DNA from 2 places in the Streptomyces sp. CC224B genome. Region 2 is predicted to be linked to the other one. Evidence: riboswitches for the same ligand, from Rfam matches in the RefSeq annotation. Region 2 holds a riboswitch; the other holds the start of a gene.

Region 1 (3,544 bases), on a different contig from region 2:
AGTGCGAGTAGGCGTCGGCGGTGTCGATGAAGTTGCCGCCCGCGGCGGTGTAGGCGTCGAGGACGGCGAAGGACTGCTCGCGGTCGGCGGTCCAGCCGAAGACGTTGCCACCGAGGGCGAGCGGGAAGACTTCGAGGTCGGACGGGCCCAGAGGGCGAAGAGTGGTCATACGAGGCGTCAACGCCCGTACGGATTTCGGAATTCCGGCGGCGGGCCGGGCCCCGGGGCTGCGGCGGGGAAGGACCGGCGGCCCTGGCGTCGGGGGGTCGTCGCCAGGGCCGCCGGCGTCGTGGAGCCGCGCGCCAGGAGCCGCGGTGTTCCGCCGTGCCGCGGTTGTGCCGGGGGGTGTTACGGGTTCAGGCCCTTGCCCTGGAGCCACGCCAGGGGGTCGATCGTCGCGCCCGCGCCCGTCTTGACCTCCAGGTGGAGGTGCGGGCCCGTGACGTTGCCGGTGGCGCCGACCCGGCCGATGACCTCGCCCGTGGTGACCTTCTGGCCCGCGCTGACGCTGAGCGAGGACTGGTGGCAGTACCAGATCTCGGTGCCGTCCTCGAGCTCCAGGACCGTGCGGTAGCCGTACGCGCCCGCCCAGCCCGCCTCCTTGACGGTGCCGGTGTGGACGGCCTTGAGCGGGGTGCCGGTGGGGGCGGCGAAGTCCAGGCCGGTGTGGTGGCCGGAGGACCACATGGCGCCGGCGTCGCCGTAGTGGGAGGTCAGGGTGTACGAGGAGGTGGGCAGGGCGTAGCTCTTGGCGAGCTTCGCCAGGCGCTCGGCCTCGCGCTTCTCGCGGGCCTCGGCCTCCTTCTTCCGCTTCTCCTCGGCGGCCTTCGCCCTGGCCGCGGCCTCCGCCTTCTCCCGCTTGGCCTCGGCGGTCTCGGCGGCCTGCGTGACGGCGGCGGCCTGGGCCCGCGCCCGCTGGGCGTCGTCTGCCTGGTGCCGCTGGTTCTCGGCCTGCTGGAGGATGCGGGCGCGCAGGGCCTCGCCCGCGTCCGTGGTGCCCTGCTCGGCGTCGGCGGTGGTGACGCCGGCGGAGCTGAGCGGGGCGGTGGACGCGGCGGTGGCGGGCTCGGCCTCGGCCTTGTCACCGCCGAGCAGGGCGCCGACGCCGGGCAGCGACTCGGCCTCCGGCAGCGCGTCCGCGACCGCCGACATGTCGGGCATGGCGATGGAGACGGGCGGCTTGCCGCCCTGCGCGGAGGCGATGCCGCCCGCGCCGACGGCGGCGATCACGCCGACGCCGAGGACGGTGGAGCTGCGCGCGAGGCCGCCGCCGCCCTTCTTGTGGATGCGGTGCCGCCCGCGGACGGGGCGGACGCTCTCCGCGGTGGGGTTCCACTCCTCCCAGGAGCCCTCGGGCCGCTGGGCGGCGTACGGCGAGGAATCGAACGACTCGTACGGGGAAGAGTCCTCGTACGGAGCAGAGTCGGGGGAGGGGCCGAAGAAGTCGAAGGGACCGGAGTGACCGGCATGGCCGGAGTGACCTGCGGGACCCGCGGGGTCGTCACCCCCGGCGGCTCGGTCGGCGGTGTCGCCGTGCGGTATGAGCGCTTCTGGGGCAGGCCGGTTGGACGCCACGGGGGCGCACTCCTTTCCTTCCTTCTCGCCTACCGGGTTAGCTGACGGGTTCGGAGCAGGAAGGTCTCCTACGGCCGTACCTCACGTGCGGGACGCACCCCGTGACCACGTCACGGCGCTACGGCGTCTCGCACGCGAAGGGCGTCCGATTCACCCCAAGTTGGTGGTTCCCCGGCTCCCTTGCGGGATTAGGCGCGTGCGCGCGGAGCCGTCGGGTGTGACGGCTGGGACGACCGCGCTGCGTTATCGAACGTTAATAGACAGCGGCTCCGTAGTCCAAGCTGTTCCGACTGATCGTTAACGCTTACGCCACGTACACAACGGGACATCTACGTGCTGATCCGGGCGAGTTGACCGGCCGTCATGACGCAGCGCAGCCGGACGGATCTTCACATGTCGACGAAGGTGCGTCAGTTGGGCTGCGCTGGGGTTCCGTTCAGTCACCCGCCGTGACGGGACGGCGTACGGCGAGGAGCGCCATGTCGTCGGTGGCCCCGTCGGCGGTGTGGTCGAGGACCTCGGCGACGAGGGTGGAGACGAGCGCGTCGGGGGCGTCCGCGCCGGAGAAGATCCGGCCGCCGAGCCGCAGCGCGGGATCGTAGAAGGCGCCGTGCTCGTCCCGGGCCTCGCTGACCCCGTCGGTGTAGAGCAGCAGCGTCGAGCCGGGCGGGAAGTCGGTCTCGTCCGCGCGGTCGGGCCAGCTCCCCAGCTCGCCCATGCCGAGCGGAAGCGCGGGCTCCGTGGGCGAGAGCACGCACAGCCGCCCGTCGGCGCGCAGCAGCAGCGGTTCGGGGTGGCCGCGGTTCACGAGCCGGACGATCCCCCGGCCGGGCGGGATCTCGGCGAGGACCGCGGTGGTGAACCCCTCGAACGCGTCGAGTCCGTCGCGCCGGGTGCCCTCGCGCGCGAGCGCACGCTCCAGGCGCTGCGCCACGGCCTCCAGGGTGGCCTCCTGCTCGGCCGCCTCCCGGAAGGCGCCGATGACGACGGCGACGGCGGCCACCGCGCCCATGCCCTTGCCCCGTACGTCGCCGACGACGAGCCGGACGCCGTGCGGGGTGTCCTGCACCGCGTACAGGTCGCCGCCGATGAACGCGTCGGCCTGCGCGGCCTCGTAGCGCGCGGCGACGTCGAGGCCCCCGACGCGCGGCCCCGGCTGCGGCAGGACGGCGCGCTGGGCGGCCTCGGCGATGGAGCGGGCGGAGGCGAGGCGGGCGTTGCCGCGCCGGACGACGCGGTTGATGACGACGGCGAGGGCGCCGACGGTCAGCATGGTGAGGAACTCCGTGACCACCTCGACGTACGCGTCCGCGTGGTTCACCGTGCGCAGCGCAAGGACGGTGGCGCAGGACACGGCGGCGGTCGCCGCGGTGGTGCCGAGCGAGAAGAACGGCGCGGCGATCAGCGGGGCCGCCGCGAAGATCGGGGACGCGGTGAACTCGGGCGGCGTGAGCACGTCGAAGAGGATCCCGGCGACGATGAGGAACGGGGGCAGGGCCCGGGTCAGGGCCCGCTCCCGGGGGAGCCGTCTGCGGCCCTTACCGCCCATGGCGCCCCTCCGGCCCGGCACCGGCGCACCGGCCCCCACCACCCGAAGCAACCACCGTTCCACTCCCACCGCAGACCCGCCGCATCGGCCCAAGGCTTCCCGTCCGGCGGCCCGCGAGCGAGTCGGCGTGCGCCAAGTGGGTGAAGCGGGGGCGGGGTGCGGGGCGCGCGGCGTGGGCGGGGCGGGGGGCGCCCGGAGCGGGCGCCGGGCGTACGGGGCGTGAGGCGGCGCGGGCACACGGGACCCGGGGCAGGCGCGGGCGTGGGACGCCGAAGGCCGGAATCCCCAGACCCGGAATCCCCTGGGTACGCCGAAGGCCCGGGATCCGTTGGGATCCCGGGCCTTCGGTTTCAGTAGCGGGGACAGGATTTGAACCTGCGACCTCTGGGTTATGAGCCCAGCGAGCTACCGAGCTGCTCC
Region 2 (3,544 bases):
CGGGCCGTCAACGATGTGACTTTTATGTGATCTCCGCTGAACCGACTTGTGACTGACGTTCGACTGCGGCTACTTTCACGACGGCCCGGCACCCGCGCCCCCGCGCACCCGTGCCGCGCCCGTCCTGTCGTCCACGAAAGGCACCTGCATGCTCTCCGGCCAAGGCCGTCACCGCCGCCCCCGCCAGGCCCCGGCGATCCTCGTCGCGGTGGGCGTCACCGGTTCCGCCATCGCCCTGCCGCTGCTCGGCGCCACGAGCGCGAGCGCGGCCGACGCCGAGACCTGGGACAAGGTCGCGGACTGCGAGAGCGGCGGCGCGTGGAGCGCCAAGGGAAGCGGCTACTACGGCGGCCTCCAGCTCACCCAGGAGACCTGGGAGCAGTACGGCGGCCTGTCCTACGCACCGAGCGCCGACCAGGCCAGCCGCTCCCAGCAGATCGCCATCGCCGAGAACGTCCTCCGCGACCAGGGCCCCGACGCCTGGCCGAACTGCGCCCCGGCCGCGGGCCTCACCAAGGGCGGCGAGGCCGCCGACGTCGACCCGGGCCTGCCCTCCGCCCCGCCCTCCAAGGGTTCTGACGGCTCCTCGGGCGACGACGGCGCCTCCGGCACGGACGCGGGCCGCGGCAAGGGCAAGGGCGCCGACGACGCCGACGGCAAGCCGTCCGGTGCCGACGGCGACACGCGAGACAAGAATCACGATGCGGGCGAAACGCCCGACCAGGACACATCGGACCGCTCGGGCGGCGGCAAGCACCGCAAAACCGACGACTCCGACAAGACGGCACCCGAGGGGTCGGCCGACCGTACGGGCGGCGACGGCAAATCCGCCGGGGGCGACGCCACTTCGCCGGACGGAACGGACGCTTCCGGCTCCTCCGGTGGCTCGACCGGTGGCCCGGCCGATGGCTCCTCCGGCGGCTCCGAGGCGCCCGGCGCCCCCGGCGGCGAGGACGCCGACCGCTCCTCCGGCCGCCACCGCGGCGAGCGCGCCGGGGACGACCTCCCCTCCGGCGGCGAGGACGCCGGCGCGGGCCGGCACGCCTCGCGCGGCGAGGCGCGGCAGAAGCCCGGTGCCGGGTCCGGCGCGCAGACGTACACGGTCCGCTCGGGGGACAACCTCTCCGCCATCGCGGACAACCACGGCCTTGACGGCGGCTGGACGAGTCTCTACGCGGAGAACAAGAAGACCGTCGGCTCCGACCCGGACCTCATCCTCCCCGGTCAGCGGCTTGAACTGGACGAGAAGACGAAAGCCGGAACCAAGGAGAAGTCGGGCGCGGACCAGGGCAGTTGAGCGGTCACTTCGCGATGAATGTCCGGTTTGAAGATGGTGAGGGGCAAGTGAGAGATGGGTCTCAGAAGCCCTGATCGTCTTTGAAATTCGGCTGATCGCCTGCCTACGGTCGTGAGCGCTCGCCACAGCGGGCCCCGCCGGTCGGTACGCCGAATCCTGCCAACCGCCGGACGGGAACAGTCGTCGCGTCAAGCGCCGAAGGCAGGAGCGGGGGACCCAAGGTAAGCGCCGGGCCCGGACGTTGGACGGCCGCGCAGCAGCGCGGCGGTCCGGACGCACGGAAACGGCTAGGGGTGTAGTCGCTGCGCTAGGCCGCAGGGACCGGGCACTCACCCGCCCGAACCCGACAGCTCACCTCGCAGGCGTCGGTGAGGGGATCAATCATGCTGTTTTCCGGCAAGGGCAAGCACCGCCGCGCCACCAAGCTCGACAAGGCCACCCGTGCCGTCACCGTCGCCGGTGTGGCCGGCGCCGCCGTCGCCGCACCGCTGGTGACCGCGGGCACCGCCGGCGCCGCCACCGCCTCCGAGTGGGACCGCGTCGCCCAGTGCGAGTCCGGCGGCAACTGGTCGATCAACACCGGCAACGGCTACTACGGCGGCCTCCAGTTCTCCGCCTCCACCTGGGCGGCCTACGGCGGCACGGCCTACGCGCCCACCGCCGACAAGGCCAGCAAGTCCCAGCAGATCGCCGTCGCCCAGAAGGTCCTCGCGGGCCAGGGCAAGGGCGCCTGGCCGAAGTGCGGCGTGGGCCTGTCCGGCGCCGCGTACAACGGCGGCGGCTCCTCCGGCGGCTCCCAGCAGCAGCAGCCGCAGCAGCAGCGGCCCCAGCAGCAGGCGCAGCCGCAGCAGCAGGCCAAGCCGCAGGTCCAGCCGCAGCAGCAGGCCCAGCCCAAGCCGCAGGCGCAGCCGCAGCACCAGACGCAGCAGGCCGCCCCGCAGGTCGAGACCAAGAAGACCGTCAAGACCCCGACCGGCAAGGTCGTGAAGAAGGGCGACGGCGAGTACAAGGTCGAGACCGGCGACACCCTCTCCAAGATCGCTCAGGAGCGCGGCGTCAAGGGCGGCTGGCAGAAGCTGTACCAGCTCAACGACGACATCGTCGACGACGCCGACGTCATCTACCCGGGCCAGCAGCTCCACCTCGGCTGAGGCCCAGCCCCGGGCGGCCACCGGCCGCCCCGGCCCCGGTGAGGGGCCACCACCCCGTCCCCACGGGCTGCCGTCCCGGTGCGCGACCCCCGTCGCACCGGGGCGGTACCTTTTTGTCCGGTAGTTTGTTCCGTGAGGGAACTATGGGCCTCCGGTTCTGTCCGGGGGCCGGGCGGTCGGCTGGCCGATGCCCTGGAGCCGGTTAGGCTCGTGTCGCAGGGGCCAGCGCGGCCCCAGTACCCCCGCGTACCCCGCGTCACATCCCAGAAGGAGATGCTCGTGCCGTCCATCGACGTCGTCGTAGCCCGGGAAATCCTGGACTCCCGAGGCAACCCCACGGTCGAGGTCGAGGTCGGCCTCGACGACGGGTCCACCGGCCGTGCGGCCGTCCCGTCCGGCGCCTCCACCGGCGCCTTCGAGGCCATCGAACTCCGTGACGGAGACGCCAACCGCTACGGCGGCAAGGGCGTCGAGAAGGCCGTCCTCGCCGTCATCGAGCAGATCGGCCCGGAGCTCGTCGGCTACGACGCCACCGAGCAGCGCCTGATCGACCAGGCCATGTTCGACCTGGACGCCACCGACAACAAGGGCTCCCTCGGCGCCAACGCCATCCTCGGCGTCTCCCTCGCCGTGGCCCACGCCGCCTCCGAGGCCTCGGACCTGCCGCTCTTCCGCTACCTGGGCGGCCCGAACGCGCACCTGCTCCCGGTGCCGATGATGAACATCCTGAACGGCGGGTCCCACGCGGACTCCAACGTCGACATCCAGGAGTTCATGATCGCCCCGATCGGCGCGGAGTCCTTCTCCGAGGCCCTGCGCTGGGGCGCCGAGGTCTACCACACGCTGAAGAAGGTCCTGAAGAACAAGGGCCTGTCCACCGGCCTCGGCGACGAGGGCGGCTTCGCCCCGAACCTGGAGTCCAACCGCGCCGCCCTCGACCTCATCGTCGAGGCCATCCAGGAGGCCGGCTACACCCCCGGCGAGCAGATCGCGCTCGCGCTCGACGTCGCCGCGTCCGAGTTCTACAAGGACGGCGCCTACGAGTTCGAGGGCAAGACCCGCTCCGCCGCCGAGATGACCGAGTACTACGCCGAGC

The links. A riboswitch is a leader RNA that binds a small molecule or an ion and turns the genes downstream of it on or off. The one in region 2 is predicted to bind cyclic di-AMP.
Region 1: it holds a riboswitch for cyclic di-AMP, as region 2 does, so the genes downstream of both, QK440_RS15925 (M23 family metallopeptidase) here and QK440_RS22990 (transglycosylase family protein) in region 2, are expected to answer to the same signal.

Annotation. Positions count from the first base shown of each region.
Region 1 covers NZ_JASCXL010000033.1:56,404-59,947, reverse strand. Annotated here, with positions in the region: gene QK440_RS15930 (aldo/keto reductase) at 1-169, opposite strand, end outside; gene QK440_RS15925 (M23 family metallopeptidase) at 349-1,575, opposite strand; cyclic di-AMP (ydaO/yuaA leader) riboswitch at 1,587-1,780, opposite strand; gene QK440_RS15920 (PP2C family protein-serine/threonine phosphatase) at 2,012-3,124, opposite strand; tRNA gene QK440_RS15915 (tRNA-Met) at 3,479-3,544, opposite strand, start outside.
Region 2 covers NZ_JASCXL010000058.1:40,078-43,621, reverse strand. Annotated here, with positions in the region: gene QK440_RS23000 (cytochrome P450) at 1-19, shown strand, start outside; gene QK440_RS22995 (transglycosylase family protein) at 149-1,297, shown strand; cyclic di-AMP (ydaO/yuaA leader) riboswitch at 1,481-1,677, shown strand; gene QK440_RS22990 (transglycosylase family protein) at 1,681-2,448, shown strand; gene eno (phosphopyruvate hydratase) at 2,728-3,544, shown strand, end outside.